2 linked regions of the Asticcacaulis excentricus CB 48 genome follow. The protein of the gene in region 1 interacts with the protein of each later gene in a pairwise test. Links are inferred from orthologs where the notes say so. Each region holds a gene or a part of one and is shown in the gene's direction. Other genes may lie near its edges.

The links.
Region 2: the proteins of nusG (region 1) and rho interact in binary tests that used the Escherichia coli proteins (3 or more experiments, as listed by UniProt). The link is inferred for Asticcacaulis excentricus CB 48 from one-to-one orthologs.

The regions. Positions count from the first base shown.
Region 1 is NC_014817.1:406,057-419,319, forward strand. What follows is about bases 7,021-9,811. They hold nusG (transcription termination/antitermination protein NusG), read left to right. Parts: upstream 7,021-8,026; coding sequence 8,027-8,596; downstream 8,597-9,811. Other genes in these bases: ASTEX_RS13580 (SPFH domain-containing protein), read left to right, coding at 7,021-7,430; secE (preprotein translocase subunit SecE), read left to right, coding at 7,711-8,013; rplK (50S ribosomal protein L11), read left to right, coding at 9,317-9,745; rplA (50S ribosomal protein L1), read left to right, coding at 9,757-9,811. Also shown: ASTEX_RS13545 (class I SAM-dependent methyltransferase), read right to left, coding at 1-35; ASTEX_RS13550 (YjbE family putative metal transport protein), read left to right, coding at 151-921; ASTEX_RS13555 (dienelactone hydrolase family protein), read left to right, coding at 1,074-1,937; ASTEX_RS19435 (DUF805 domain-containing protein), read right to left, coding at 2,072-2,488; ASTEX_RS13565 (YbaN family protein), read left to right, coding at 2,788-3,138; ASTEX_RS13570 (S9 family peptidase), read left to right, coding at 3,213-5,438; ASTEX_RS13575 (GIN domain-containing protein), read left to right, coding at 5,548-6,390; more of ASTEX_RS13580, read left to right, coding at 6,633-7,020; more of rplA, read left to right, coding at 9,812-10,443; ASTEX_RS13610 (MiaE family protein), read right to left, coding at 10,509-11,129; transcriptional regulator FtrA, read right to left, coding at 11,119-12,141; rplJ (50S ribosomal protein L10), read left to right, coding at 12,533-13,051; rplL (50S ribosomal protein L7/L12), read left to right, coding at 13,092-13,263. UniProt on the Escherichia coli protein: Part of the processive rRNA transcription and antitermination complex (rrnTAC). The complex forms an RNA-chaperone ring around the RNA exit tunnel of RNA polymerase (RNAP).
Region 2 is NC_014816.1:138,041-155,088, reverse strand. The notes cover bases 32-2,846. They hold rho (transcription termination factor Rho), read left to right. Parts: upstream 32-662; coding sequence 663-2,030; downstream 2,031-2,846. Other genes in these bases: mnmE (tRNA uridine-5-carboxymethylaminomethyl(34) synthesis GTPase MnmE), read left to right, coding at 2,403-2,846; ASTEX_RS00690 (DUF6489 family protein), read left to right, coding at 2,142-2,396; ASTEX_RS00700 (CopD family protein), read left to right, coding at 32-404. Outside these bases: more of ASTEX_RS00700, read left to right, coding at 1-31; more of mnmE, read left to right, coding at 2,847-3,743; tRNA uridine-5-carboxymethylaminomethyl(34) synthesis enzyme MnmG, read left to right, coding at 3,915-5,777; 16S rRNA (guanine(527)-N(7))-methyltransferase RsmG, read left to right, coding at 5,797-6,441; ASTEX_RS00670 (ParA family protein), read left to right, coding at 6,458-7,252; ASTEX_RS00665 (ParB/RepB/Spo0J family partition protein), read left to right, coding at 7,272-8,156; holA (DNA polymerase III subunit delta), read right to left, coding at 8,190-9,242; ASTEX_RS00655 (hypothetical protein), read right to left, coding at 9,248-9,757; leuS (leucine--tRNA ligase), read right to left, coding at 9,760-12,327; ASTEX_RS00645 (DUF3576 domain-containing protein), read right to left, coding at 12,436-12,930; ASTEX_RS00640 (NtrZ family periplasmic regulatory protein), read left to right, coding at 13,461-13,862; ASTEX_RS00635 (thiamine phosphate synthase), read right to left, coding at 13,863-14,504; ASTEX_RS00630 (YggS family pyridoxal phosphate-dependent enzyme), read left to right, coding at 14,498-15,163; ASTEX_RS00625 (L,D-transpeptidase family protein), read right to left, coding at 15,160-15,669; ASTEX_RS00620 (response regulator transcription factor), read left to right, coding at 15,724-16,407; ASTEX_RS00615 (hypothetical protein), read left to right, coding at 16,485-16,817; ASTEX_RS00610 (DUF3052 family protein), read left to right, coding at 16,817-17,048. UniProt on the Escherichia coli protein: Facilitates transcription termination by a mechanism that involves Rho binding to the nascent RNA, activation of Rho's RNA-dependent ATPase activity, and release of the mRNA from the DNA template.

The DNA.
Region 1 (13,263 bases):
AGTGCGTCCCAGCCTTCGGAAGGATCAGTAGGCATGGACGAACCTCAACGGCGACCTGAACTTCTCCAGCCTGTCATGCGATCTGCCTCTGGACAAGGCGGGATGTGAAAACTAGGAGGGTGTGCAAACCTTTCTATTTATGGGCCTGTCATGGACTTTTTTAGCAATCCTGAGTTCGCGTCTCAGGTTTCGGCCTTCTTTCAGGTCGTCTTTATCGACATCGTCATGGCCGGGGACAATGCCGTGGCGGTCGGTCTGGCGGCGGCAGGTCTGGCGGCCAGTGATCGTAAGAAGGCCATCCTCTATGGGCTGATCGCCGCGGTCATTATGCGCATCGGCTTTGTGCTGGTGACGGCCAAGCTGCTGCTGATTGTCGGTCTGCTGCTTGCGGGTGGGTTGCTTCTGCTGTGGGTGGCGTGGAAGATGTGGCGCGAACTGCGCGAGCCCGATACTCACGCGCAGGAACACGCCGAAGCGGTGCTGGAAGACGCCACCGGGGCCGACATCAACGGCAATCCCACCACGGGTGGGGCGACCGCTCCGGCGCCTAAGCGCAAGAGCTTCAAGGCCGCCGTGGTTCAGATTCTGATCGCCGACCTGTCGATGTCGCTCGACAATGTGCTGGCCGTAGCCGGGGCGTCACACGCCCATCCCGAAATCATGGTCTTCGGCCTGATCCTCGCCATCGCTCTGATGGGGGTCGCCTCGCACTTTATCGCCAAGGTCCTGCACAAGTACCGCTGGATCGGCTTCTTCGGTCTGGCCGTGGTGCTCTACGTGGCGCTGAACATGATCTGGGACGGCCATCGCGACATCGTGGTCGATACGGGTAAGGTCACGGAATACAATCAGATTGTGCCGGACTTTATGGACATCACCGAAAAAGACATCAAACACTTCGGCCCCAAACCCGCGAATTGAGTTTTGAGTGCACAAATTGTCCGAAAAGGGGTGGCCACCTTATCGGATTGCGTTCTGAAAGCGGTTCCTGATCCTCAGGGGCCGCTTTTTTCTGGGAGATGTCCGAAGGATGGGCGGGGTTTGGGCGTAGAAACCTCAGACTGGAGGGCTCCATGGACAAACCCGTTGTTACACAGGCGATGATCGACGCCTATGATGAATTCACCCATACCTCATTTGATCGCCGCGCCTTTATGAGCCGCCTGACGGCCTTGACCGGATCGGCTGCCGCCGCCGCAGCGGTCCTGCCGCTTCTGAGTGCCGGGCAGGCGGCGGCACAGACCATTGCGGCCGATGACAGCCGTCTGGTGACCGAAGAGGTGACGATTGAGGGGCTGAAAGCTTATCTGGCGAGGCCCAAAGCTGTGTCGCGCAGGCTGCCGAGTGTGCTGGTCATCCATGAAAATCGCGGCCTGACGCCGCATATCCGCAATGTCACCCGAAAGCTGGCGCTGGAAGGCTTCGTGGCGCTGGGGGCGGATTTCCTGTCACCTGTCGGCGGCACCCCGGCCAATGAAGACGAGGCGCGTACCCTGATCGGCAAGCTGGACGGCACGCAGACCGTTGCCAATGCCGAAACCTATCTGAACTGGCTGAGCGGTTATTCAAATGGCAACGGCAAGACCGGGGCAATGGGCTTTTGCTGGGGTGGCGGTCTGGTCAACCGTATCGCCACGCAGTCGAAGGCGCTGGATGCCGGCGTTGCCTATTATGGCTCACAGGCTCCTCTGACCGACGTGCCCGGCATTCAGGCCCCGCTCATGCTGCACTATGCCAGTCTGGATGAGCGCATTAATGCCGGGATCGAAGCCTACCGCGCAGCTTTGACCGCAGCGGGCAAGCGTTTCGAGATTCACATGTACGAAGGCGTCAATCACGCCTTCAACAATGACACCTCACCGGCGCGATACAACAAGGCGGCTGCCGATCTGGCGTGGCAGCGAACGGTTGGTTTCTTCAAGAAATATTTTGATTAGAGCAGAATGATCTCTAATGGACTCATTCCGCTCAAGCCGCCATTGAGGTGGCGGCCAATGTGGCAAAGCCACCGCCCGGCGAGGGGCTAAACAAAAACCTAGATCATTATGTTTCTACCAGAAATCATAATGATCTAGGGCATGTCTTCGGGCATGTCCTCGAGGCGATAGGCGTCGAGCATCGGGCGGTGGCCTTCGGGCGAGGGGCCAAAGCGGTTGCCGCCCCTTTGGCCGGCCAAAAAGCCGCATTCGATCAGCGCCCAGACCTGCCCCAGGACCGGCACGAGGACGACCATCAGCCACCAGCCGGACTTGCCCCGGTCGTGCCAGCGTTTGACGCTCAGGCAGAAGCCGATCCACAGGAGCGGCAGCCCCAGAACCAGCCACATCGGGTCCACCCCCTCGGCCGGACTCAGGCCCACAGCGGTGCCATAATGGGTCCTCAGCCACCACAGGGTTGCGCAGACGACGGCGATCGCGAGGCACCAGCCCCAGAAGCCGATGCGCGACAGCCGCCCGTTCGGGCTTAGCAGTGTATTGATGATAGTCATGGTTTCCTCCCGGCCGCATCCTAGGCGACTCTCTTGTTCAGTGAATTTACCATAACGCGGTTCCAGACCGCAGAAGGGGGGCGGTAAACTTATCGGGAGCAGCTGGATCATTATGGTTTCTGGAAGAAGCATAATGAGCTCGCCTTTGTTTAGTCCCTCTCCGAGCGGCGGCAACGCCGCCTTGGTTGTCGCCTCAATGGCGGCTTGAGTGAGATTATTGCATAAGAAGCTAGTCTTCTAAGTTACGCTGTGACCATAAGACAGGTGCGCCCGCCGGCAATCGGGGCTATGCTGTGCGAATGAGAGTGGTTCTGAACCTGCTTGGCCTGTTTTTCGTGGCGCTTGGCGTCATCGGCATCTTCGTGCCGGTTTTGCCGACGACGGTGTTTCTGATCATCGCCGCCGTGATCTTTGCCCGCTTCAATCCGGAATGGGAGCGGCGTATTTTGGCGCACCCAAAGTTCGGCCCACCCGTCCGCGCCTTCCGTGAGCGCGGTGTCATTGGTCCGGCGGCCAAGATCGCCGCGGTCGGCGGCATGGCCGTGTCGTCGGTAATCGGCTTCGTCACCCTGCGCGGTGTGTGGGCCTTTGTGCCCGCGGGGGTGTGCCTGCTGTGCGCCCTTTACGTGCTGTCCCGGCCGTCGCAATGATAGTTACCCGTGTGACCGCTTGACCCGCTGCAAGGGAAGGGGCTAGCTTCCGGCATTGATTTCCGGAGTCCCCCATGCCGTCCAAGCTGACCCTTGCCGTCTCTGCCGCTGCCCTGCTGGGGGCGGCGGTCGCCTCTCCCGTCTTTGCGCAGGCTACGCTGACCCCTGAGCGGGTGTTTGCCAATCCGGACCTGTCCGGGCCGAAGGCGGTCGGGGCGCGCCTGTCGCCGGACGGGACCCTTCTGACCTTCCTGAAGCCCAAGCTGACCAATGCCACGGTGCAGGACCTGTGGGCCGTCGACGTCAAGGGCGGCGCGCCCTATGTGCTAGTTGATGCCGACAGCCTGTCTTCCGAGGGCAAGGAGTTATCTGAGGCCGAAAAGGCGCGACGCGAGCGGATGCGCGTGTCGGCGCGCGGCGTGGTGGCCTATGACTGGGACCCGTCGTCCAAGACGCTGTTGGTGCCGTTGGATGGCGACGTCTATTTGGTCGATCGGGCGACCAAAAAGATCAGCCGCGCAACCGAGACGCCGGGCGATGAGGTTGATGCCAAGCTGAACCCTAAGGGCGGGCAGGTGGCCTATGTCCGCGATCAGACGCTTTATGTCCGCGACCTCGCGACCGGCACCGAGCGCGCCATTACACCGAAAGGCGAGGGAGTCATTTCCTACGGCGTGGCTGAGTTCATCGCGCAGGAAGAACTGAACCGCTATACCGGCTACTGGTGGTCGCCGGACGGCACGAAGATCGTCTATGCCAAGGTCGATGAAAGCCCGGTTGATATCGTCGAACGCTTTGAGATCAACGGCACGGGCACGCGCACCGTCGATCAGCGCTACCCGAAGGCCGGGCGTCCCAACGCCATCGTCACCCTGTTTGTGCACGACCTGAAAACCGGAACCGATGTGCCGCTCGATCTGGGGGCCAATAGCGACATCTATCTGGCGCGCGTCAACTGGAGCCCGGACGGGCAGTCCGTCTTTGTGCAGCGCCTGAGCCGCGATCAGAAGACGCTCGACCTGCTGCAATACCTGCTTACCGGCGGGGCACCGCGGACGGTTCTGACCGAGACCTCGGACACTTGGGTCGAGCTGAATAACGACCTGCGTTTCCTGAAGGACGGGCGTTTCCTGTGGGCGTCGGAACGCGATGGCAATAACCACCTCTACCTCTATGACAAGGACGGCAAGCTGATCCGTCAGGTCACGCGGGGCGACTTCCCGGTGGCGAAGGTCGCCGCCGTCGATGAGGCGAAGGGCGAGGTATGGTTTGAGTCGTCCTATAAGGCCGTGGTCGAGATGGGGCTTTACAAGACCTCCTTCCTCAAGCCGTCCGAGCCGGTGGCCGTGACCAAAGCCGGCGGCTGGTGGTCCACGGACGTATCGCCCAATGCCAAGGCCTTTATCGGTACCTATACGGACCCCCAAACCCCGGCCCAGACCGGTCTTTATGACGCGACGGGCAAGCGCGTGCGCTGGATCGAGGAGAACGCGCTCGACGCCAAACATCCGTATTTCGCGTACAAAGACACCTATAGCGCGCCGGAATTCGGTAAGCTGGAGGCGCTGGATGGCGAAGACCTGCACTGGCTGATGCTCAAGCCGCGCGGCTTCGACCCGGCGAAAAAATACCCGGTCATCGTTTCCATCTATGGTGGCCCGGCGCGGCAGGATGTGCGGCGCGGCTGGGTGTCGCCCGCCAACCGCCTGTTTCAGGAGGCCGGATACATCGTCTTTACGCTGGACAACCGCGGCACGCCCAACCGCTCGGTGAAGTTCCAGCGCGCCATCTATAAGCAGTTCGGCGGGCCGGATATCGACGATCAGATCATGGGAGCGAAGTGGTTGCAAAGCCTGCCCTATGTCGATCCGGCGAAGATCGGCATTATGGGCTGGTCACAGGGGGGCTTTGTCACCCTGATGGCTCTGACGGCCAAGGACACGCCGTTTGTCGCCGGGGCGGCCGGCGCGCCGCCGACCGAATGGGGGCTTTATGATACGGCCTATACCGAGCGCTATATGTCCACGCCGCAGGCCAATGCCGAGAACTATGCCAAATATGATGTGGTCAACCGCCTCGATAATCTAAAGCCGGGCAGCCTGTTGCTGATGCACGGCATGGCCGACGACAATGTCATCCTGCAAAACACCACGCGCGTCGTCGATGCCCTGCAAAAGAGGTCGATCCCGTTTGAGCTGATGCTCTTTCCGGGCGACCGACACGGCATCCGCAGCAATGAGAAGAATCTGTTCCGCTATCGGTTGTATCTCGACTTTTTCGACCGAAAACTGAAGAAATAACGGCCTAAAACCTTGTTATATTACAATTGCTTCATGACACGTAATTAAGTTGTTCTGAGCGCCCGCCTTCTTCATGCTAGGCCTATTGAAACCGATCAGGGGTTTAACAATGGGCACGGGCATCAAGGCGGGCGTTTTCGTCGCCATCGCAGCTATGGCGGCCGCAGCGGGCGCGCAGGCCGCAACGCAGGTCGAACTGAAACACATGGCGGCGCGCGTCATCGTCACGCCGGAAAACCGCAGTGACGTGAAACTCACCGTCACCTACGGCAGGGCCGATCTGCCGAAAATTATGGTCAGCACGAAGGGCGACAAGCTGGTCGCCTCGGGCCAGTTGCGCAAACGCAGCTATGGCTGCTCCGGCAATCAGACGGTGCGCATCGACGGCAAGGGGCAGGTAGCCGTAGCCGATTTGCCGGTGGTTTATTTGCGGGTACCGATGGATGCCAAGGTCGCCTCGGAAGGGGCCGTCTCCGGGCGCATCGGGGCGGCCAAATCGCTAGAGTTCGCGCTGGGCGGCTGCGGTGACTGGACCGTGGATACGGTGCAGGGCAAGGCCGAACTGAACATCGGCGGGTCAGGTAGCATTCGCGCTGCCAATGCGGGCGATGCCGAAGTCGCCGTCGGCGGCTCCGGCGATGTCTATCTGGGTCGTATCAAATCCCTGTCGGGGGCCATCGGCGAGTCGGGCTCGATCAATGTCGCCGAAGTGGCCGGGCCGGTCGAAATCGCCATCGGCGGCTCCGGTGATGTGAGGATCGACAAGGGCACGGCCCGCAAGGTGGACGTTTCTATCGCCGGTTCGGGCAATGTGCGTTTTGGCGGCGAAGCGGTCGATGTCGATGTCTCTATCGTTGGCGCGGGCGATGTTTCCGTGCGCAAGGTCACCGGTCACGTCTCACGTTCCGTCATGGGCTCCGGCAAAGTACGCATCGGTGAGGGCGGCCGCTGACAGAAACAGGTATTTCGTCGGGTCATATTTTGATCCGACGGCGAAATCTCCGCCTGCGCTTTCCGGGGCAGGTGGCGATCAGGAGACGGGCCTGATCTTTCGGTCTGGCACTCTCTGGTTCTCCATAAACTCAAACGCGGCGGCCCTGGTGACCGTCGCGTTTTTTTGTCATCGTACCGTCTTTTGACAACCGGCTCCGACTGCGTTAACCCTTTTATTCTGGAGTAAGGGGGAGGGGTGTCATGCAGACCCTGCTGGACGGCCTGTCGGTGCTTGGCGGCTGGCGCATCAATTTTATGCAGGTCGCGACGATCGCCGTCATCCTGTTTGTCTTCGTCATTCAGGGTTTCCGCATCAATCAGGAATACCAGCGCGCTATCGTCTATCGGCTGGGGCGCTTTGTGAATGTGCGCGGACCGGGCCTGTTCTGGATCATCCCGTTCATCGAATGGAGCACCAAGGTCGATGTACGTATCCTCTCGGTCAATCTCCAGACTCAGGAAACCCTGAGCCGCGACGGCGTAGCGGTGAAGGTGAATGCGGTGGTATGGTACTGCATCGACAACCCGGCCAAGGCCGTCAACAGTGTGCTCGACCCGCATACAGCAGTGCTTCAGGCCGCCGAAACCTCGCTGCGGGACGTGATCGGGCAGCACGATCTCGACGCCATCCTCAAAGGCCGTGAACAGATCAACGCCCTCCTGATGACGCAGCTTGATCGTGCGGCGAACAAATGGGGTGTCGATATTGACGCTGTGGAAATGCGCGATCTCGACATTCCGGTGCAGATGCAGCGCGCCCTAGCTCAGGAAGCCGAGGCCACCCGCGAAGCCAAGGCCCGCCTGATCAAGGCGCAGGGCGAGCAGGCAGCGTCGGAAACCCTGCGGGCCGCCGCCATGGCCATTGCCGAGGCACCGGGCGCGATGGAACTGCGCCGCCTCCAGACGCTGCAAGAGATCGGCACCGAGCAGAATTCGACCATCATCCTTGGCTTCCCGCAGGAACTGCTGCACGCGGCGAAGCGTCTGTCTGGTGAATAACAAGTTTTTGGTGGATTTTGCGTAGCGGTGGCTTGCCCTTTGCGCCAACCGCTGATACACGCGACTTCCTCTGAAACCACCTGTCACAACAGGGCGTGTTTCTTATAGGGGTATAGCTCAGCTGGTAGAGCGCCGGTCTCCAAAACCGGAAGTCGTGGGTTCGAGTCCCTCTGCCCCTGCCATTTCATCGCAAATGAGGCTTGAAATCACGATTTCGAGCCTCATTTGTGCTGGAAGCGCCTGTAAGGCGCACCCTTAGAGAAAGCTGGACGAGACACTTATGGCCAAAAAGCCCCCTTCGACCCCGACGGTAGACAGCGCGCGCAAAGGCGCGGTCGCCCCCGTGGCTGCGGCCAGGGCGGCCGGCAGCGAAGCCGTCACCCCGAAGAAGCGCACCAGCCCGGCCAAATTCTTCTCCGAAGTCCGTCAGGAAGCGCGCAAGATCACCTGGACCTCGCGCAAGGAGACCTGGATCACCACAGTGATGGTGTTCATCATGGTCGTTGTCGCCTGTGCGTTCTTCTATATCGTTGACGGCGGACTGGGATTCGCGGTCAACTCGCTCATCAATATCGGACGTTAAGGGCTCACAACACATGGCCGAAACCCTGGAAGCGACGCTCGCACCGAACCCCAAGCACAAGTGGTACATCGTCCACGCCTATTCCAACTTCGAAAAGAAGGTGGCCGAATCCCTGCGCGAGCAGGCCAAGGCACAGGGCCTTGAGGATAAATTCTCCGAAATCCTCGTCCCTACCGAAGAAGTGGTCGAAGTCCGTCGCGGTCGTAAGTTCAACTCTGAACGCAAATTCTTCCCTGGCTACGTGCTGGTGAAGATGGAACTGACCGACGAAGCCTTCCACCTCGTCAAGAACACCCCCAAGGTCACCGGCTTCCTCGGTTCGGGCTCCAAGCCCATGCCGGTCTCCGAAAAAGAAGTTCAGCGCATCGTCGGCAATGTCGAAGTCGCCGCTGAAAAGCCCAAGACCGTTCTGTCCTTCGACATCGGCGAAAAGATCAAGGTCATCGACGGCCCGTTCGCCTCGTTCGACGGCGTGGTCGAAAGCGTCGATCAGGATCACGCCCGCCTCAAGGTGTCGGTGTCGATCTTCGGTCGCGCCACTCCGGTCGATCTGGAATTCGGTCAGGTCGAAAAGACCGTCTGATCCTCTTCGTCAAATCCGCTTACGCAAACCCCATGTGGCCCGGCTACGTGGGGTTTGTTTTTGCGCGTTTGGTGCTCGGAAGATTTTAGCCACGAACGGCACGAAAAGCACGAACGGGAGATTGGGGCATAGCGTTGCGCTTAATGTATCAAGTGCTGTGCTGTGCCGCGCGAGATTTTAGAGCGCAAGCCGATAAAGTGGGCACCACTTTTCGGAAAATTGCTTGACCAAACAAAAACGTAGAGCCATTCGGCGGCGCAGCTGAGCCGACGAATGCTCTAGGAACCACAGATTACACAGCTTTCACAGATTATTCGTGTCTGCGTCACGCAGGGGCGCGCAGCGCCATTCATCCGTGCAAGCCGCACAGAGGGAAAGGGCCCTGCTGGCCGGGCGTTTCAACGGCTCTTTTGGCTTCGCCGAACTACGTTTCGTGGCTAAATCTTCAGCGGTTAAACCCGTCACCCCGTATCCAGCGGGAAGAGATCGGGCCACAACAGGTTCAGGTCTTCGCGGCTGTAGGCTTTCTCAGAACCGGGTGCAGGGGCCGTGCCCCTCCTCTGGGTTTGCTAGGAAATCGCATAATCGCCCTTGCGGTGACGGGGCTTTTCGTCTAAGGCACCGGCTCTTCGTCTCCGGACGGAGCTAAATCCGTGGAAGGGGCGACCCGCACCACGGCTCACAACGTCCCAAAATACCGGGACTTTATGGAGATATCCAATGGCTAAGAAAATCCTGGGCTACATCAAGCTCCAGGTGAAGGCCGGCTCTGCCACGCCTTCGCCCCCCATCGGCCCGGCTCTGGGTCAGCGCGGCGTCAACATCATGGGTTTCTGTAAGGAATTCAACGCCCGCACCGAAAACGTCGAAAAAGGCACGCCGCTCCCGACCATCATCACGGTGTATCAGGACAAGTCGTTCACCTTCGTCACCAAGACGCCGCCGGCGACCTTCTTCATCAAGCAGGCGCTGAACCTGAAGTCGGGTTCGTCGAAGCCGGGTCGTGACTCGGCCGGCCAGATCACGCAGGCGCAACTGCGTGACATCGCCGAAAAGAAGATGAAGGACCTTTCGGCTCACGACATCGACGCCGCCGCCAAGATCATCGAGGGCTCGGCCCGTTCGATGGGTCTGAAGATCGTCGATTAAGGGGAATTCTGATGACCAAGATTGCAAAGCGCATTCAGGCCTGGAACGTCGAGGCCGACAAGCTGCACAACCTGACCGACGCTCTGGGCGTTGTGAAGGCCAATGCCAAGGCCAAGTTCGACGAGTCGGTCGAAATCGCCGTCAACCTGGGCGTTGACCCGCGTCACGCCGACCAGCAGGTCCGTGGCGTCGTTCAACTGCCGTCGGGCACGGGTAAGGACGTCCGCGTCGCCGTGTTCGCCAAGGACAAGAAGGCCGAGGAAGCTCTGGCCGCCGGTGCCGAAGTCGTCGGTGCCGAGGACCTGGTCGAAAAGATTCAGGGCGGCTTCATGGACTTTGACCGCGTTATCGCGTCTCCGGACATGATGGCTCTGGTCGGTCGCCTCGGTAAGGTGCTTGGCCCGCGCGGCCTGATGCCGAACCCGAAGGTCGGCACCGTGACCCCGAACGTCGCTCAGGCCGTCAAGGACGCCAAGTCGGGTGCCGTTGAATTCCGCGTCGAAAAGGCCGGTATCGTGCACGCCGGCATCGGCAAGACCTCGTTCACGGTCGAGCAACTCGAAGCTAACGCCAAGGCTCTGGTGGACGCCCTCGTGAAGGCGCGTCCGTCGGGTGCCAAGGGTCTCTATGTGAAGAAGATCTCGCTGTCTTCGACCATGGGGCCGGGCGTGAAGGTCGATACGTCCTCCGCTATGTAAGTTTCAGGGTAACCTGATACGGAAAAAGCCGCTCCGGCAACGGGGCGGCTTTCTTGTGTCTGGTTTCAGGCCGCCACGAGCACCGGTAAGCCGCTGTGAAAGCGGAATTCCGGGTCGGGGTCGTGGATCAGAGCCTGTTCCACCGGGCGGATGGCGTCGATGCGCGCCGCGATGTCATCGGCGTCGCCATAGAGGTTCGCCAGTTTGAGATAGTTGCGGAAATGGCGGCCCTCGCTGTCGAGCAGCCCCTTGTAGAACTTGCCTAATTCCTCATCGAGATGCGGATAAAGCGCGGCGAAGCGCTCACACGAACGCGCTTCGATAAAGGCGGAGATGACCAGAATATCGGTCATCATGCCGGGTTCGCTGCGTCGGACCATCGTGCGTAATCCGGAGGCGTAGCGCGCCGCCGAAAGGGGCCGCAGGGCAATGCCACGCTTTTTGATCAGCTTCATCACCTGTTCGTGGTGGACCAGTTCCTCGCGCGCCAACCGGCTCATGGCATCGACCAGCTCTGCATGGGTCTGATACTTGGCCATCAGGTTGATGGCGTTGGAGGCTGCCTTGTACTCGCACGCCTTGTGATCGAGCAGGAGTATTTCCTGATGGGCCAGGGCGGCCTCAATCCACTCCGGCGGCGTCGCAGAGCCCAGAAAGGTCAGTATGTCGTCAAGATCAGTACGCATAGCCTGCCTCTGCCAAATCCGGCGACGGCGCGCAAGTCGCGGCAGGGGGTAAACGCTGAAAGGTCTGGCGGTAGGCCGTGGGCGTGGTCGAAAGCTGTTCGCGGAAGTGGTGGCGGAAGTTGGCGGCGCTGCCGAAACCGCAGGCGTGGGCGATCAGGTCGATACTGTCGGTCGTGGCCTCCAGAAGATCGCGTGCGGTTTGCAAGCGAACCTGCATCAGCCACTTGGCGGGGGTCGTTCCGGTGGCCTCTTCGAAGCGGCGCAGGAAGGTGCGCTCACTCATACCGGCGCGGCGCGCCAGTTGCGCCACCGTATGCGGCTGATCCAGGCATTCACGCATATAATCAAGCAGGGGCCCCAGCCGGTTACGCTCATATTCGATGGGCACGGACTTCTGGATATATTGCGCCTGACCGCCGTCGCGGTGTGGGGGCACGACCAGGCGGCGGGCGACCTTATTGGCGGCTTCGGGGCCGAAATCGCGGCGTATGACGTGCAGGCACAGATCGATCCCGGCGGCACTCCCGGCCGAGGTCATGATCTGTCCTTCGTCGATATAGAGCACGTCCGGTACCAGCTCGACTTCCGGCCAGTGGCATTTGACGTGCTCGACATATTTCCAGTGGGTCGTGGCACGCCGCCCTTTGAGCAACCCGGCGGCAGCCAGCACGAAAGCCCCGGAGCAGATGGTGACGATGCGGGCCCCGCGTGCATAGGCCCGCCGGATCAGGGCCACCAGATGCTCAGGGATTGGCTTGTCCAACGGCCAGCCGGGGATGATCAGCGTGCCTGCGGTCTCCAGCCACTCGCGCGGCCCTGTGGCCGTCAGGCTAAGGCCCGCCGTCGTGCGGCAGGGGCCATCTTCGACATTGACCACCTGAAAGCGATACCAGTCCGGTCCCATTTCCGGGCGTTCCAGCCCGAACAGCTCAACGGCGATCGAAAACTCAAACAAAGGCATCCCGTCGAAGGCGAGGGCGCAGACATCGTGATTGAGCAGGGTCTTTGGCATGATTTTGCCTTTCGGGCTAATATCTGCCAAGCGCCATAGCGCTGAACCGCGGTAAAGGCAATAAATGTCGAGGGCCTCTTGCTTTTGCGGCGACTTAGGGGTAAGGGAGCCGCCTCGGTGTGGGAATTTCGGTTTCCCTCCGTTCTGTCCGAGACCTTCGTGGGAGCAGGGGCCGCCTGTTCCATAAGCTTCCGGTAGCCGCCGGAACCCGAATATAGACGGGACGCGAAACGCCTCTAGGATTTCATGTCTGCCTTAAGGGCAGCGTGGTCTGGTTGCCTTTGCCTCCCATCATGGGACAGTGACTTTGCCGTTCCGGGCAACCGGGACGTTTAAGTCGTTTCACCTTTGCGGGATTGTCCCGCAAAGCAATCCTCAATTGGAGGCCACAATGGACCGCGCTAAAAAAGCCGAATCGATTGAAGAGCTTAAGAGCGTCTTCGCCGAATCCGGCTCCGTGGTTGTTGCCCAGTATTCGGGCATGACCTTTGTGGAAATGGCTGATCTGCGTCTGCGTCTTCGTAAGGAAGGCGCGGTTCTCAGAGTGTTCAAGAACCGTCTGGCTCAGAAGGCTCTGGCTGGCGCTGCGGGTGAACAGGGCGATGCCCTGTTCAAATTCCCGACCGTGCTCGCCTACGCCAATGATCCGGTGACGGCCGCGAAAATCGCCGCCCAGTACGCCAAAGAGAATGACAAGTTCAAGATCGTTGGCGGCATCATGGAAGGGACGACCGTCCTCGACGCCAATGGCGTCAAGGCTCTGGCCACCCTGCCGTCGCTGGACGAACTGCGTGGCAAGCTCATCGGTCTGCTTCAGGCCCCGGCGACCAAGGTTGCTGGCGTGCTTCAGGCGCCTGCCGGCCAACTGGCTCGCGTTTTCAACGCTTACGCGACCAAAGAAAACGCCTAACAGCTCATTCCCCAACCCATCTCATCCTTAAGGAAATACCATGTCCAAACTCGAACAACTGGTCGCCGACCTGTCCGCCCTGACCGTTCTGGAAGCTGCTGAACTGTCGAAGCTCCTCGAAGACAAGTGGGGCGTCTCGGCCGCCGCTCCGGTCGCCGTCGCTGCCGTCGCCGGTGGCGCTGCTGCCGCTCCGGCTGAAGCCGTTGAAGAGC
Region 2 (17,048 bases), on another replicon or contig:
GGATGGCGGGGCTGCTCTATCTGCCGCGTCTGTTCATCAATCATATCGCTAATCGCGACAAGCCGCAGGTCGTGGAGGTTTTAAGTGGTATGGAGCGGCGGCTGCTGCGCTTTATCATGAACCCGGCCATGATCGCCGCCTGGCTGTTCGGGGTGGGGCTCATCTACAGCAATGTGCACGATCGCTTTGGCTGGAAGTTCTTTTACGAACCTTGGTTTGTGGTGAAGATGATCGGTATTGTGCTGATTACCGGGTATCACCATTTTCTGGCCGTGCGTTTCAAGAAACTGCAGCGCGGCGAAGACATTGGTTCGGAAAAGTTCTGGCGCATCGCCAATGAGATTCCGGCTGTGATTGCCATTGTCATGGTCATTGCCGTGACGAGCGAAATGTTCACGATCTGAAATCACCTCTCTTGGCCGGGAAGGTCGGGAGAGGTCCGCCCTTGACCTTTCGGCGTTTGGGTGTATTGCTCAAACTATTGCGCGCGCCGGACGGTTTCTAAGTCGCGCATTTCACGGCCCCACGGTTCTCGTGGTCTAAAGGCCTTCCCCAGTTTCCATACAGCGTTCACGCGCTGGCTTATCAGACAGGCACAGCCTAAGACGTTGACTTTGTTTATAAAGTCCACGTGACCGCGTGCCGTATCAGAGACCCCTCCCATGTCCGAAGACAACGAAATCGAATACGACACCACGCTGGAAGACGCCGCCGAAGACGAAAACGGCAGCGACAATGGCGATGACGAGTCGGAAAACCCCAATCAGGAAAAACTGTCGCTTCAGGAACTGAAGGATAAGTCGCCGGCGGATCTTCTGGCGTTTGCCGAACAGATCGGCGTGGAGAACGCCGCCTCCATGCGGATGCAGGACCTGATGTTTGCGGTTCTGAAAACGCTGGCCGAAGAAGGCGTCGAAATCACCGGCTCCGGCGTTATCGAAGTGCTCCAGGACGGGTTTGGCTTCCTGCGTTCACCTGAAGCCAACTATCTGCCCGGTCCTGACGACATCTATGTATCGCCCCAGCAGATCCGTCGCCACGCGCTGCGCACCGGCGACACGGTCGAAGGACCGATCCGCAGCCCGCGTGAAGGCGAGCGTTACTTCGCCCTGTCAAAGATCAAGACGATCAATTTTGAAGACCCTGAGGCTATCCGCCACAAGGTGCATTTCGATAACCTGACGCCGCTCTATCCCGAAGAGCGCCTGAAAATGGAAATCGAAGACCCGACGATCAAGGACCGTTCGGGCCGCATCATCGACATCGTCGCCCCTCTGGGTAAGGGTCAGCGTTGCCTGATTGTTGCTCCGCCGCGTGTCGGTAAGACGGTGATGCTGCAAAACATCGCCAAGTCGATCGCGGCCAACCATCCGGAATGCTACCTGATGGTGCTGCTGATCGATGAGCGCCCGGAAGAAGTGACGGACATGCAGCGCACCGTGCGCGGCGAAGTTATTTCCTCTACCTTTGATGAGCCGGCGACGCGCCACGTGCAGGTGGCCGAAATGGTCATCGAAAAGGCCAAGCGTCTGGTGGAACACAAGCGCGATGTGGTCATCCTGCTTGACTCGATCACGCGTCTTGGTCGCGCCTACAACACGGTTGTGCCGTCATCGGGTAAGGTATTGACCGGCGGCGTCGATGCCAACGCCCTGCAACGCCCCAAGCGCTTCTTCGGTGCGGCACGTAATATCGAAGAGGGTGGCTCTCTGACCATTATTGCCACCGCGCTGATCGACACCGGTTCGCGTATGGACGAAGTGATTTTCGAAGAGTTCAAGGGCACGGGCAACTCAGAAATCGTCCTCGACCGTAAGGTCGCTGACAAGCGCGTCTTCCCGGCCATGGACATTCTTAAGTCCGGCACGCGTAAGGAAGACCTGCTGGTCGACAAGTCGGATCTGCAAAAGACCTATGTGCTGCGCCGTATCCTCAACCCGATGGGTGCACAAGATGCGATCGAGTTCCTAATCGACAAGCTGCGCCAGACCAAAAACAATGGCGAATTCTTCCAAAGCATGAATACCTGATCCTTGCCAAATCAGGCGACACGGGATCATTGTTAATCTATCCGGGCCGGAGCAATCCGGCCCTTTCTTTATCCGCTCTCATTTGTTGATGCGAGCTTGCGGAGACCCGCTATGAAAGTCACCTTCGATATCGAATGCACACCGCAGGAAGCTCGCGCGTTTTTGGGCCTGCCCAATGTCGAGACGTTGAACGACTATATGGTCGAGCAGATGAAGGCCCGTGTTGAGCAGAACATCCAGTCGATGCAACCCGAGGAGATCATCAAGACCTGGTCGAGCTTCGGCGTGCAGGCGCAGGATCATTTCCTCAAAATGATGCAGTCAGCTGCCACAGCGAGCATGGGCGGCTTTAAGGGCGGTAAGTAGGCTCTCGTGTTTCACGTGAAACAGACGATTTTTGCTTTGGCCTCGGCGCAAGGCCGGGCAGGGGTCTCGGTTATCCGCATCAGTGGGCCTCAGGCTGCGCAGGTGGTTGAGGCTTTACTGGGGCGTTTGCCGCGTCCGCGCTACGCGACACTCGGTCATCTGCGCTATGACGGCGAGCTGATAGATCAGGCTCTGGTCTTGTGGTTCAAGGGGCCGAGCAGTTTTACCGGCGAAGACTGCGCTGAGTTCCATATCCATGGCTCACGCGCCGTGCTGGAGCGGCTCTACGGCGTGTTTCGCGCTCTAGGACTTCGTCACGCGGAGCCGGGGGAGTTTTCACGCAGAGCCTTTGAAAATGGCAAGCTTGACCTGACCCAGGCTGAGGCCATTTCCGACCTGGTAGAGGCCGAGTCCGAGGCGCAGCGGCGCCAAGCGCTTATGCAGCTTGAAGGCGGGTTTCGCGATCGCTATGCCCAATGGCGTGACGCACTGATCCGTATTCTGGCGCACATCGAAGCCATCGTCGATTTCCCGGATGAGGATATTCCGGAGCACCTCAGTGAACGCATTGTTGCGGATATCATTACGCTGAAAACGGAAGTCGGCGCGGCGATATCGGACGCGCGGCGTGGCCAGCAAATCCGCGAGGGCTATCGCATCGCCATTATGGGCAAACCCAATGCGGGTAAGTCGAGCCTGTTTAACGCGCTTCTGCAAACCGATGCGGCCATCGTCACTCCTATTGCTGGAACAACGCGGGATGTGATCGAATCTCCCATTCGCATCGGACCTTATGCGGCATTGATCTATGACACGGCGGGTCTGCGCGAAACTGAGGATGTGGTGGAATCCGAAGGTATCCGCCGAGCGAAAGCGCGGGGGCAATCGGCGGATTTACGCTTGTGGGTCCTGGATGCGTCGGATGCTCCGGAAGACCTATCCGCGATGCAGTCTGGCGACTATCTAATTCTCAATAAGTCAGATCAGGTATCTTCCCAAGCCCTGGCAGCGCTTCGTTCTCAGTATGAGGACAAAAAGGTCCGTCTTTTTGAGACGAGCCTGACCAAGGGTGAGGGCATTGACGCCGTTCGACGCGCCCTTGAGGTTGATCTTGAAGCGGCCTTGTCTCTTAGCACCTTCCCAGCAGCCACGCGGGAACGGCATAGCGAGCGTTTGCGCGAGGTGGATGCGGCTCTGGATCGAGCCCTGGGTATCGGGTTCGCGACACCTGAATTGATGGCTGAAGATATCCGCCAGGCGCTGTCAGCCTTTGACGCTTTATTTGGCCGCACAGATGTCGAGCAAGTGCTGGATCATATCTTCTCCAGCTTTTGCATTGGAAAGTAATCTTCTCATTTACTGATCGCCTTGCTGGGTATCAGGGGAGCTGATGGAGGGCAAAGGCAGTGTTTCACGTGAAACACGCAAAACGCCGAAATTAACACTTCTCGATTCGACCCCTCCCGCCTGATCTGCTATAGCGAGCCCTCTTTCGTTTTCCTGACAGGTTGGAGCTTTATGACCCAGTTTTGGGACGTCATTGTCGTCGGTGGAGGACATGCGGGCGCTGAAGCCGCGACGGCTGCGGCACGCATGGGTGCTAAGACCCTCCTTTTGACACACAAGATCGAAACCCTGGGCGAGATGTCGTGCAACCCTGCTATTGGCGGCCTGGGTAAGGGTCATCTGGTGCGCGAAATCGACGCCCTGGATGGCGTAATGGGTCGCATGGCTGATATTGGCGGCATCCAGTTCAAGATGCTAAATCGCTCTAAGGGCCCGGCCGTGCGCGGCCCACGCGCTCAGATCGACCGTAAACTCTATCGGGAAGCGATGCAGGCCGAACTGCAAAGCACGGAAAATCTGACGATTATCGCTGCCGCTGTCGAAGACCTCATCCTTGAGGGCGATACGGTCGTTGGAACGGTGGATGCGCAAGGCGTCGAATACCGCTCGAAAGCCGTGGTCCTGACAACCGGCACTTTTTTGCGTGGCATCATCCATATCGGCGAGAAGCGCATGGCCGCCGGGCGGTTTGGCGATGAGCCGGCCAATGGTCTGGGGCAGCGTCTTTACGATCTCAAGCTCGATATGGGCCGCCTTAAGACCGGGACGCCGGCGCGGCTGGATGGCAAGACGATCAACTGGGATGTTCTGGAAAAGCAGGAAGGCGACGCGATCCCGACGCCGTTTTCGACCCTGAACGCTGCCATCAACCGGCCGCAGATCACCTGCGGCATCACCTATACCAATGCCGACACCCACCGCATCATTCAGGAGCGGATCACGGAATCGGCGGTCTATGGTGGCCATCTGTCCGGGCGTGGTCCGCGCTATTGTCCCTCCATCGAGGACAAGGTGGTGCGCTTTTCGGACAAGGACAGCCATCAGGTGTTTCTGGAACCCGAAGGCTATGACGATGACACCGTCTATCCGAACGGCATCTCGACCAGCGTTTCCGAGGCGACGCAGGAGGCCTTTCTACGCACCATTCGCGGCCTCGAGAATGTGGTCATCAAGCGCTACGCCTACGCCATTGAATACGACTATGTCGATCCGCGCGAGCTTTATCCGACGCTGGAACTGAAGCGCCTGCCGGGCCTGTTCCTAGCGGGGCAGATCAATGGCACGACGGGTTATGAAGAGGCGGGGGCGCAGGGCCTGATGGCGGGACTGAACGCTGCGGCGCGTGCCGGCGGTCTGAGCCCGCTGGTGCTGGGGCGTGACGAAGCCTATATCGGCGTGATGATAGACGATCTGGTGACCAAGGGGGTTACCGAACCTTATCGCATGTTCACCAGCCGCGCCGAATTCCGTCTGAAGCTGCGCGCCGACAATGCCGATCAGCGCCTGTCGGATATCGCGCTGAAAACGGGCCTGATGGGCGAACGGCGCAAAACCCACTGGCTGGAGAAGAAGCAGGCTCTGGCCGAGGCACGCCAACGCGCCGAAGACCTCAAGCTGACCCCGAACGAGGCCAATGCGCTGGGTATCCGCGTCAATGCCGATGGTCAAAAGCGCAACCTGCTGCAACTCCTGTCCTACGACACCTGCTCGCGGGATAAGCTGGAAACGGTATGGCCAGAGCTTAAAGACTGGTCCGACAGCGTGTTTGAGCAGGTCGAAATTGACGCCCTCTATTCGGGCTATCTCGGGCGTCAGGCGGCGGAGATCGACGCCTTCCGCAAGGACGAGAACCTGGCCCTGCCCGAAGACCTTGACTATGCGCGAGTGGGTGGCCTGTCTAACGAAGCCAGGGAAAAGCTGGGCCGCGTCAGACCGCTGACGCTTGGTCAGGCGCGTCGCATCGAAGGCATGACTCCAGGCGCATTGACGGCCCTGTTGTTCCATGTGCGCAACCTGAAAAAGGGCGCGGCATAATCGCATGACAGAGTTGTTTATGACGCCAGAGGAAATGGCAGCGCATCTGGTGTTTCACGTGAAACAGGCGGCCCTTGATGACCTCACGCGTTTCGCAAAGGTGTTGGCTGAGCGCAATGAGGTGATGAACCTCGTCGGGCCTGCGACCCTTCCGCATTACTGGTCGCGGCACGTGCTCGATTCCGCGCAACTGCTGAACCATGCGCCGGACGCCAGAACCTGGGCAGACCTGGGCGCGGGGGCGGGTTTCCCCGGGGTCGTACTGGCCATACTCCTTAAGCACCTGTCCACAGATTCAGGCGAAACACCCACAGACCGGCGCGTGTTTCTCATCGACTCCCTGGCCAAGCGCTGTCGCTTTTTAGGCGAAGTTGTGCGAGACTTGGATCTGCCGGCGACGGTGATTAACGACCGGGCGGAGAATGTCTCGCTGAAGGTTGATGTGGTCACCGCCCGCGCCATGGCGCCTTTGCCGAAGCTTATTGGGTTTGCCGAAAGCTTCTTCCGCAAAGGGGCCGAGGGCTGGTTGCTGAAAGGCGAAAACGTCGAGGCGGAAATCGTCGAGGCGCGCAAAAACTGGGCTTTTCAGTCTGAACTGTTTACGTCCTTGAGCGACCCTCGCGGTCGCGTCCTGCATATTCGGAGCGTTCGCCGTGCCAGATAGTTTCCCCCCGCACCCCATGCCCCGCGTTCTGGCGGTGTCTAACCAGAAGGGTGGGGTGGGTAAGACGACGACGGCGATCAATCTCGGAACCGCTCTTGCCGCCGTCGGGGAGACGGTGCTGATTATTGACATGGATCCGCAGGGCAATGCCTCTACCGGTCTGGGCGTGCCGCGCTCGGCGCGTACCACCACCATCTATGATGTGATTGTCGATCAGCAGCCGATTGGCGAATGCGCGGTCAGAACCTCAGTGCCTGGCCTTTATATCATCCCGTCGGACCCTGATCTGTCGGGCGTTGAGATCGAGCTGGGTCAGGCCGACCGGCGTTCCTATCGCCTGCGCGACGCTTTGGAGCATCAAGCACAGGTCGGTGAACTGGCCTATTCGTATGTACTGATCGACTGCCCGCCGTCGCTGAATCTGCTGACCATCAACGCCATGAGTGCTGCCGATGCGGTGCTAGTGCCGCTGCAATGTGAGTTTTTTGCTCTGGAAGGTCTATCGCAACTGATGCGGACCATCGACCTGGTCAAGGGCTCGCTGAACCCGAAGCTGGAGCTTCAGGGGATTGTACTGACCATGTTCGACCGCCGCAACGCCTTGTCCGGCCATGTCGCCAAGGACGTGCGCTCGCACTTTGGCGAGAAGGTCTATGACACGGTCATTCCGCGCAATGTGCGGGTGTCGGAGGCCCCGTCTTTTGGCAAGCCGGCTTTGATCTACGATCTGAAATGCACCGGCTCACAGGCCTATCTGAAACTGGCCCGTGAAGTCGTTCAACGTGAAAAAGTGCGCCGCGCGGCTGCCTGACTAAGACTGAAGGATACACATGTCTGAGAAACAAAGAGGTCTGGGTCGCGGTCTGTCGGCGCTGCTGAGTGACAACCAGGGGTCCGTGCCTATCGCCACCAATGATGGTAAGCCTGCCGCGACGCTGGAAAAGCCGATTGAGCTTTTGCAACCCAACCCGGATCAGCCGCGGCGGTTCTTCTCAGAAGCGGAGATCGACGACCTCAGCGCCTCTATCAAAGAGAAGGGCGTCCTGTCGCCCATTCTGGTGCGGCCGTTACCTGGTCAAGCCGGGCAGTTTCAGATCATCGCCGGTGAACGCCGCTGGCGCGCCGCGCAAAAGGCGGGTCTGAAGACCGTTCCGGTGATCGTGCGCGAACTGGACGATCTTGAGGTCCTGGAAATCGGCATCATCGAAAACGTGCAGCGCGAAGACCTCAACCCCATCGAGGAGGCGCGCGCCTATAAGGTGCTGATGGAGCGCTTTGGCCGCACACAGGATGCTGTGGCGCAGGTCGTCTCGAAGTCACGCAGCCATATCGCCAATATGATGCGCCTGCTGGGCCTGCCGGAGGGTATTCAGGATCACGTCATTCACGGCCGCCTGAGCGCCGGCCATGCCCGAGCCATTGCGACGGCGAGCAACCCCGAAGCGCTGGCTGAGGTGATTATTCAGAAAGGTCTGTCTGTTCGTCAGGCGGAAATGCTGGCGCGCACCGCGCTCAGCGGCGAGACCAAACCGGCGCGTCCCAAGGCGCAAACCAATGCCGATGTACTGTCGCTGGAACAAGACCTTCAGGAACTGCTGGGCCTCAACGTTAAGCTGGACGACAAGGGCGGCAAGGGTGAGGTGCGTATCGCCTATGCCAGTCTTGAACAGTTGGATGATGTGTGCCGGCGCCTGATGGCGGGTTCTCCTCGCTGAGGTAATTCGCTAAGCCTTAGGCGCGCGAGCGGCTTATAATCCCAGCCGTCTGGCCCGTCCGGCAATGCTCATATAGAGGCGTTCGGCCAGCAGCAGGTCCGGCATACCGGTGGATTTGCACTGCTTGTCCGTCTCGATCAGTTCTTTGGACAGCGGGTCGAGATAAAAGTCTGACCAGGCGCGCGCCTGACGCAGAAACTCCGCTTCCTGCTTCCAGAAGACACCTGCTGCACGGGCGGCCTGTTTGGCGTCGATGCCTTTGGCAATCTGTGCCTGAATGAGCCGCAGCTTGACCAGATGGCCATTTAGGGCGCGCAAGGCCGCAGAGCCGTCTTCGCCCTCGGCAAAGGCCCGGCGCAAACCCGCCTGGGCCAGGGCCATCTTGGCGCCAAAGGCCTGTAGCGCGGCATCGAACAGTGAGGCATCGGGCTCGACGCCCAAGAACTCCTGTAGTTCCTTGTCGTCGATGGTTCGGCGCGATCCCGGCCCGATAAACAGGCATAGCCGCTCGATCTCCTGACGCGCCACGCCGCGTTCCTTGGGCAGGCGGGCAGCGAAGATGTCCATGGCGTCGGGCGTCAGGGCGACCTCGTTCTGCGCCAGGGTCTCACGTGCCATGCGCACAACGTCGCCGGTTTCGTCTTCATAGCAGGCGATGGAAGCGATGGCCTTGTCGGCATCGGCCAGCTTGCGCACGGCGGAGTCGCCCCCTAGACCACCGGCTTCGATCAGGAAGAAGGCGTCGCGGTTCAGATCACCAGCGACATGGGCCTTGAGCGCAGCGGCCACCTGTTTGTCGAGAGCCGCCTTTTCTGAAAAGAATTTGAGCCGCACCAAGCGTCGGCCGCCCATCAGAGACTGCGCCTGAAGCTCATCCTCAAGACGCGCAGGATCGGCGTCGATATCGGTATCGGTAAGCAGCGAGACGTTGAACGGGTCCTTGATGTCCGGAACGATTTTCTGGGCCAGCGCTTGCCCACGCTCCAGCACCTGCCCGCGGTCCTTGCCATAGATTAGACAGGCGATGACGTCGCGCGGCGGCGCTTTGAGGAAGCCCTCGATTTCGGGGCGTTTAACCAGCTTCATGGGCTTTAGCTGGCCGGAGCCGCTTTCTTGTCGTGGAAGAACAACACCAGCTCACTGCGGATGCGTTCGCCGATGGCGGTGGCGGCGCGTTGCTGACCGTCTTTCTGGGCGGCGACGCCTGCGTACGGTGACTGGGCATTTGCATCGTAAGTAGTTGAATCTACGAAAGTTCCCGTGATGAGAACCTTGCGCGTCGCCGCTTCGATCAGGCTATATTGCACCTTCGTCGAAATTTCCGTGCGCACGGCGATATCATTGATGCCGACACCCACATCGTAACGCTTTTCTTCAAGTTTGACGCTCAGACGGTAACGCTTCTGGCCTTCAAGGGTATTGAAGCCCGACACCAGGTTTTGCCGCAGGAAGTAGCCGGTGCGCGAATCCGTAGTGATGACGTCAATATTGGCCAGTTCACCGGGCAAGCCCTTCTGCGCATAGACTGGTGTGAACCCGCAACCACTCAAGGTCAGAGGCGCACTCAGCAAGGCGAAGGCCAGAAGGGCTCTGCGGATCATGATCAGCCTACGACAAAGTTGAGAATGCGGTTGGGAACGACGATCACCTTGCGCACCGTTACGCCTTCAAGATGACGCTTCACGCCCTCGTCGGCAAGCGCCATTTCGCGGATTTCCGCCTCTGAGGCGTTCAGGGGCACCTGAAGCTCACCGCGCTTCTTGCCATTGACCTGAACGGGCAGGGTATAGACGTCATCGGTTGCCAGAGCCGGGTCGTATTGCGGCCAGGCGGCATCGGCGATCAGGCCTTTATGCCCCAGACGTGCCCAGCCTTCTTCGGCCAGATGCGGCGTCACCGGGGCGATCAGCCCGGCGAGGATGGTCAGGGCCTCACGGCGTGCCGCTGTACCGGTTTTTTGCACATCGGAGGCGCGAAGCGCGTTGACGAATTCATAAAGCTTGGCAATCGCGCCGTTAAAGCGGAAGCCTTCGAAGCCTTCGGTAACGGCCTTGGCGGCCTTGTGCGCCACCTTGCGCAGCTCCAGCGCTGAAGCGTCATCGGTAGCTGCAACATCATCGTCGGGCAGGCTGTCGAATTCGGCCCACACGCGCGACGTAAAGCGCCAGGAGCCTTCAACGCCCGATGCCGTCCACTGCACGTCGCGCTCCGGCGGGGAGTCAGACAGCACGAACAGGCGCGCCGCATCGACGCCGTAGGTGTCGAAAATGTCTTCGGGGGCCACGACGTTCTTTTTCGACTTCGACATCTTTTCGACGTCGCCGATTTTCAGCGCTTCGCCAGTGGACAGCTTGATAGCGCTGCGCTTACTGCCTTCGCTCGTGACTTCGACGTCGGAGGGATCGACCCATTCTCCGGCTGCGGTCTTATAGGTTTCATGCGTCAGCATGCCTTGCGTGAACAGGCCAGCGAACGGCTCCTTCACATCCAGATAGCCGCAGGTGTTGAGCGCACGGGTGATGAAGCGCGAATAGAGCAGGTGTAAGATGGCGTGCTCGATGCCGCCGATATACTGATCGACCGGCAGCCAGTAGTCGGCATCGGCTTTGCGAATGGCCTCAGACGCATCGGGGGCCGTAAAGCGTGCAAAATACCACGACGAATCCACGAAGGTGTCGAGCGTATCGGTTTCGCGGCGTGCCGCCTTGCCACAGTGTGGACAGTTGACGTGCTTCCAGGTCGGGTGGCGGTCCAGCGGGTTGCCCGGCACGTCGAAGGTGACGTCCTCGGGCAGGGTAACCGGCAGTTGGTCCTCGGGCACTGGCACCACGCCGCAGTCGTTGCAATGGATGACCGGGATGGGGCAACCCCAGTAGCGCTGACGCGACACGCCCCAGTCACGCAGCCGATAGATGATGGCGCCTTCGCCAAGACCTAAGGACTCGATCTTTTCAATCGCCGTTGCCTTGGCGGTTTCGATATCCAAACCGTCGAGGAATTCGGAATTGAAGATCGTGCCGGGCCCCGTATAGGCCTCGGTATCGACCTTAAAGCTGGCCGCATCGGCATCGGTTGGCAGAACCACCTCGCGTACCGGCAAATCGTATTTGCGGGCAAAGTCGAGGTCGCGCTGGTCATGGGCGGGGCAGCCGAAAATGGCCCCGGTGCCGTAGCCCATAAGTACGAAGTTGGCGATCCAAACGTCCAGTGTCTCACCGGGCTTGAACGGATGCAGAACCTTCAAGCCGGTGTTGAAACCGAGCTTTTCACCGGTGTCGATCTCTTCCTGCGTCGTGCCGCCCTTCTTTACCTGATCAAGGAAAGCCTCCAGTTCCGGGGTCACGGGCAAAGCCTTGACCAGCGGGTGATCAGCGGCCACCGCGACGAAGCCCGCACCGAACAGGGTGTCCGGACGGGTGGTGTAGACTTCCAGAGGTTCGTGCGCGACTTCGCCAGCGAAGTTGAATTTGAACTTCAGACCCTTGGAGCGGCCGATCCAGTTAGCCTGCATCAGGCGCACCTTGTCGGGCCAGCGGTCAAGCGTCGAGAGACCTTCGACCAGTTCATCGGCATACTGGGTGATCTTGAGGAACCACTGGGTCAGGTTGCGCTTTTCGACCACGGCGCCTGATCGCCAGCCTTTGCCGTCGATGACCTGTTCATTGGCCAGAACCGTATTGTCCACCGGATCCCAGTTAACCTGAGACTCCTTGCGATAGACGAGGCCGTGCTTCAAGAGATCGAGGAACCACTTCTGCTGCTTGCCGTAATAGCTGGGATCGCAGGTGGCGAATTCGCGCGTCCAGTCGATCGACAGACCCAGACGCTGAAGCTGCGCCTTCATGCTGGCGATATTGTCGTACGTCCAGCCTTTGGGGTGGATGCCGCGTTCCATGGCGGCGTTTTCCGCCGGCATACCGAAGGCGTCCCAGCCCATCGGGTGCAGCACGTTGAAGCCGCGCGCTCGCTTGAACCGCGCCACCAGATCACCCATGGCGTAGTTGCGCACATGGCCCATATGGATGCGACCGGACGGGTAGGGGAACATCTCAAGGACATAGTATTTCGGCTTGTCGCCGGCCTGATCCTTCGACTTTGTCAGGAAGGTCTGGGAGGCGTCCCAGCGGGCGCGTTGTTTCGGTTCGGATTCTTTGGGATTGTAGCGGGACATCAACGGACCTTTAGCGCAAACGACGCGAAAAACAGGCGTTCGGCATAAACAAAAAGAGCGTCCGGGTCAAAGCCCGAACGCCCTTAATTTTGCAGCCGAAGAAGCAGCTTATTTCACGTTCGACAGACGCAGCTGACGCGCGCGCGTCAGGATGGCGTTTTCTATGTCGATCTGGGTTTGCGCCGAGACACTGGCGTCCACCCACTGACCGCCCGTATTGACCTGCTTGTAGAGCGAGACGTTCAGGGCATCGGCGCGCAGACGGGTATCAAGAATATAGACCGTAGCCTTGAAACGCTCGTCGGGCTTCTCCGGGTTGGCGTACCAGTCGGTGACGATGATGCCGCCCCACGGATCGGCCGAAGCCAAAGGCATGAAGGAGATGGTGTCGAGCGACGCGCGCCAAAGATAGGCATTGACGCCAATCGTTGCATTGGCCTGCTCGCTGGTCGGCTTAGCACCTCCCAGACCCAGGAAGCCACGCTTCTCGGCCTTGGCGTCAATGGTGGTCTCTTCTTTTTTGCCTAAGCTCAGGCAGCCCGTCAGGCTCAGAGACAGGGCTGCGGCCAGCGTAATCAGAGCCGCCTTCTTGATCGTCTTCATAGTGTGTCGTCCACTCCGCATTCTGTCCCGAAGCGCCATCCCCAAATGAGGAGAGGGGCATCTGTCCTGTTAACCGCTCTATAGCATGAGCAAACGGGGGTATGACAAGCCTTTCCTTGTCCCCCGGCCCCGGCCGTTTCTGGGCCGTCAGACCCGTTGAGGGGCATTTACGGCCAAAATCCAAGCCAAGCTGGCACCCAATCGCGGCAGTTGTGCGGCAAAGGCGCGTAACGCTGGAAATCTGCGGGCGGTAAGGGCGTGTCTATTTGATCACATCTTCTGAGCGAATTTGACGACTTAGCCAAATAACGACGATCACTATTGATTTCACTCGTGGGGGCTTTTAAGCGATTTGTAACGTATCCACGCCTTAATCAGGGTGAGGGATAGGGCAGGGCAAGCGATTGCGGGTATGTCAGACGGTTACATAAATCCGTCACACTTCCCATATATGGCGATGCCCAAGTGAGATTTGAACGTGACCGGTCCACGGGCTGGTTATCGGAAGTGGTAGAGTTATGAAGCGGGTTATGGCAGCAGGGGTATCGGTTATGGCCGTGGCGCTTATCGCGTCTGCGCCGGCCTATGCGCTCAATAACCAGACCGCCAAGGCCAAAACCAGCGAAGCCACTGCACCGCTAAGCCTCAGCACCGTTTCTACCGAAAGCAATGCCGCTACGCGCCAGCAGTCGAAAATCTATCAGTGGTCGGTCAAGGGCCGCTGGGGTTTGAAGCTGGACCTCAATCAGGACGAGGCTCGCCCGTCTGGTTGGAACGACGTCGATGCCGGTGCGTTTTACAAGATCTCGCCCTCGGTACGTGTGGGCGGTACGGTCGGTTTCGGTGAAAAGACCAAGTCGCTGCAGCCGCGTGATCCGGCGGCCGAAAAGGACCAGCCGCGCGTGCGTCTGGAAACCACCTTTAAGTTTTAATCAGTTAAGCTGAAACGCCTCGACCGCGCCAAATCCGGCCAGGCCGGAGTGTGTCAGCTGTTCGGCATTGTCAGCCCCAATACCGCCCAACCCCAGAACCGGCACGGGGCTCAGATCGCAAAACATCTGAATACCTTTGAGGCCCAGAGGTGCGACACCCTTTGCTGAGGGACTGTGGCTGGCGAAAACCGGTGAGATGAAGAGACCATCAAGCGCCGTCACCTCCGCCAGATCGAGCGTCTCGCAACCGTGACAGGCCCCGGTAATCAGCCATTCGCGATGCCTTTCGCGCACATCTGGTGCATTTGACAGCGCGCGTTCGGGCAGATGCACGCCATCGGCGGCCACGTCTTCAGCCAATGCCACATCCTGCCCGATCAATAGCTTCAACCCATTATCATCGCACAGGGTGCGCAAGACGCGGGCATGTGCCGTGGCATGGGGATCGCCGAAGTGGCGGTAGATGACACCTGCCCCCGCCGGCAGGTGCGCGACAATCTCTTCCGGATGCGGTGTGCGTTTGGGATCGGTGACGTAAAACAGGGCGGGCAGTTCACGTCCGTTTGCGCTGGACATATGCGCGTGGCGGGCTATGTCTCTGGCCCGGTTCATCAGAAAGGCGTAGCGAGTTCGGTATGTCATCTTCACCTTCGGCGGAAAATTATGCGCGTATTGTCAAAGGCCTGCACAAAACGCTGAAACTGACCGGGCGAGCGGACGGTTCCGCCTGTTTGACCGCTGTATCCAAAAATCAGCCCTGGGAGGTTATACGCCCGGTGCTGGAGGCTGGCCACCGACGATTTGGTGAGAACCGCGTGCAGGAGGCCATGGAACGCTGGGGGCCGGTAAAAGATCAATATCCCGACCTGACTCTGTGCCTGATCGGCCCGCTTCAGAGCAATAAGGCCGCTGATGCCGTGGCTTTTTTCGATGTTGTCGAAAGCGTTGATCGGGAAAAAATCGCCCGCGCCATTGCCGATGAGGCACAAAAGCAGGGCCGCGCTCCACGCGTCTATGTACAGGTTAATATTGGCGAAGAGCCGCAAAAGGCCGGGATTTTGCCCGCTGAGACAGATAGGTTTATCGCGACGGTGCGAGGCTATGGGCTGGAGCCGTGCGGTCTGATGTGTATTCCACCGGTCGAAGGCCCGCGCGGTCCCTATTTCGCCCTGTTGCGCAAGATGGCCGAGCGCAATGGCATCGGACATCTCAGCATGGGCATGAGCGACGATTTCGAAACGGCGCTGCGTTTCGGATCGAACGAAATCCGTGTCGGCACGGCCATTTTCGGCTCGCGCTAATGGCTTATCTCCACATAGGTTTCGGCGTCGGCGGTTTTCAGTAACTCACGCAAGTGCTCCAGACTGAGCGCTACGCAGCCTTCGGTGCCGGAATAGTCCTCACGCGCAAGATGGAGGAAGATGGCCGATCCCAGCCCCTTGACCGGCGGGTCGTCATTGTGCCCCAGCACCACGATCAGGTCATAGACATGGTCGTCGCGCCACAGTTTTTCATGCGACTTCCCAAAGGGCAGTTTGACGGGCAGGTTATAAAGATCACTGTCTATATCATCGCACCACCCGTCATCGGGTGACAAGGCCTTCACGGGCAGGACGGTCTGCGGCACCGGCAAACGATCGGGGCGATACCAGACATAACGCACCGGCCACAGGCCCAGCGGCGAGCGCAGATCGCCTTCCCTTTTATCGGCGGCGGATATAACGCCCCCTTTACCCAGAGCGCAACGCACCCTATCTGAGTTTAAGACTAGAAAACCTTCGGCGTATGCGGTAAAAATCTTGACCATAGGCCGGTTTACACCCTGAACTGATAAAAACACCCACAACGCTACAGGATTAAGGTGCAACAAAAAACCCTGCTGATCGTTGATGACGATGACGAACTGCGCGAGGCGCTGGCCGAACAACTTGAACTGCACGAAGAGTTCAAGGTCACTCAGGCATCGAATGGCACCGAAGGCATCCGCCTTGGGAAGACCATTAATGCCGATCTGATCCTGCTGGATGTCGATTTGCCGGATATGGACGGGCGCGAAGCCTGCCGCCTGTTGCGCAAATCCGGCCTGACCACGCCGGTGATCATGCTGACCGGGGCCGCCTCTGACTCTGATCAGATTCTGGGGCTGGATGCGGGTGCCAATGACTATGTCACCAAGCCGTTTCGCTTTGCCGTCCTGCTGGCGCGTATCCGTGCTCAGGTCCGCAGCCACGAAACCTCCGAAGACGCGACCTTCCGCATCGGGCCTTATGAATTCAAACCAGCGCTCAAGCTGCTGATTGATCAGGTTCAAAAGAAGATTCGCCTGACCGAAAAAGAAACCAACATCCTCAAATACCTATATCGCGCTGGCGGTAAGCCGATTTCACGCGAAGAACTTTTGACCGAGGTATGGGGATACAATGCCGGGGTGACCACACACACGCTGGAAACCCACGTCTATCGCCTGCGCCAGAAGATAGAGCCCGATCCGGCCAATGCCCGTCTGCTGATGACCGATGCCGGTGGGTACAGGTTGCAATTTTAGCAGGCTCTCGACCCTGCACCCGTTAGTTGGAGTGAGCCGGAGTTCTTGGAACTTCGGCTTTTTCTTTGGATGTAGTGATGAGCGATGTTTTTGACAAATTATATGAAGCTGGACTGACGGCGATTGGAACCCCGCTCATGTCTATAGAACTAGCTCAACAAGTCATTAATTACGCTAAGAGCAAGAATTGCGCTCCCGTAATTTTGGAGACGTATGAAATTATAGGAGATATTGAGCAACCCCACATAGATTTTGGTATTACATATCCAACTTATGAAAATGAAACCTTAGAACTTAAACCAACTCAAAAAATTCTCAAAATGTTTGAAATTTTTAATGAGACATTGAATATATTGAACACATGCGAAGGGACTTTTAAGGTCGTTCTATATTTAGAAGAGATTTATTAATGACGTCCGGCTATTCCGGCACACCATTGGCCAAGAAGCTCGGTTACAAACCGGCGATGCGGGCGGCTGTGCTCGGCGCACCCAACGACTATAAAAATTGGCTTGAACCCTTGCCCGACGGCGTGGAATTCGGCGTCGATGATCCGGAGCTGGTGCACATTTTTGCCACCGAGCGTGCGGTGCTGGAAACGGCGATGACGCACTGGCGCGGGGCCTTGAGATCGGACGGCA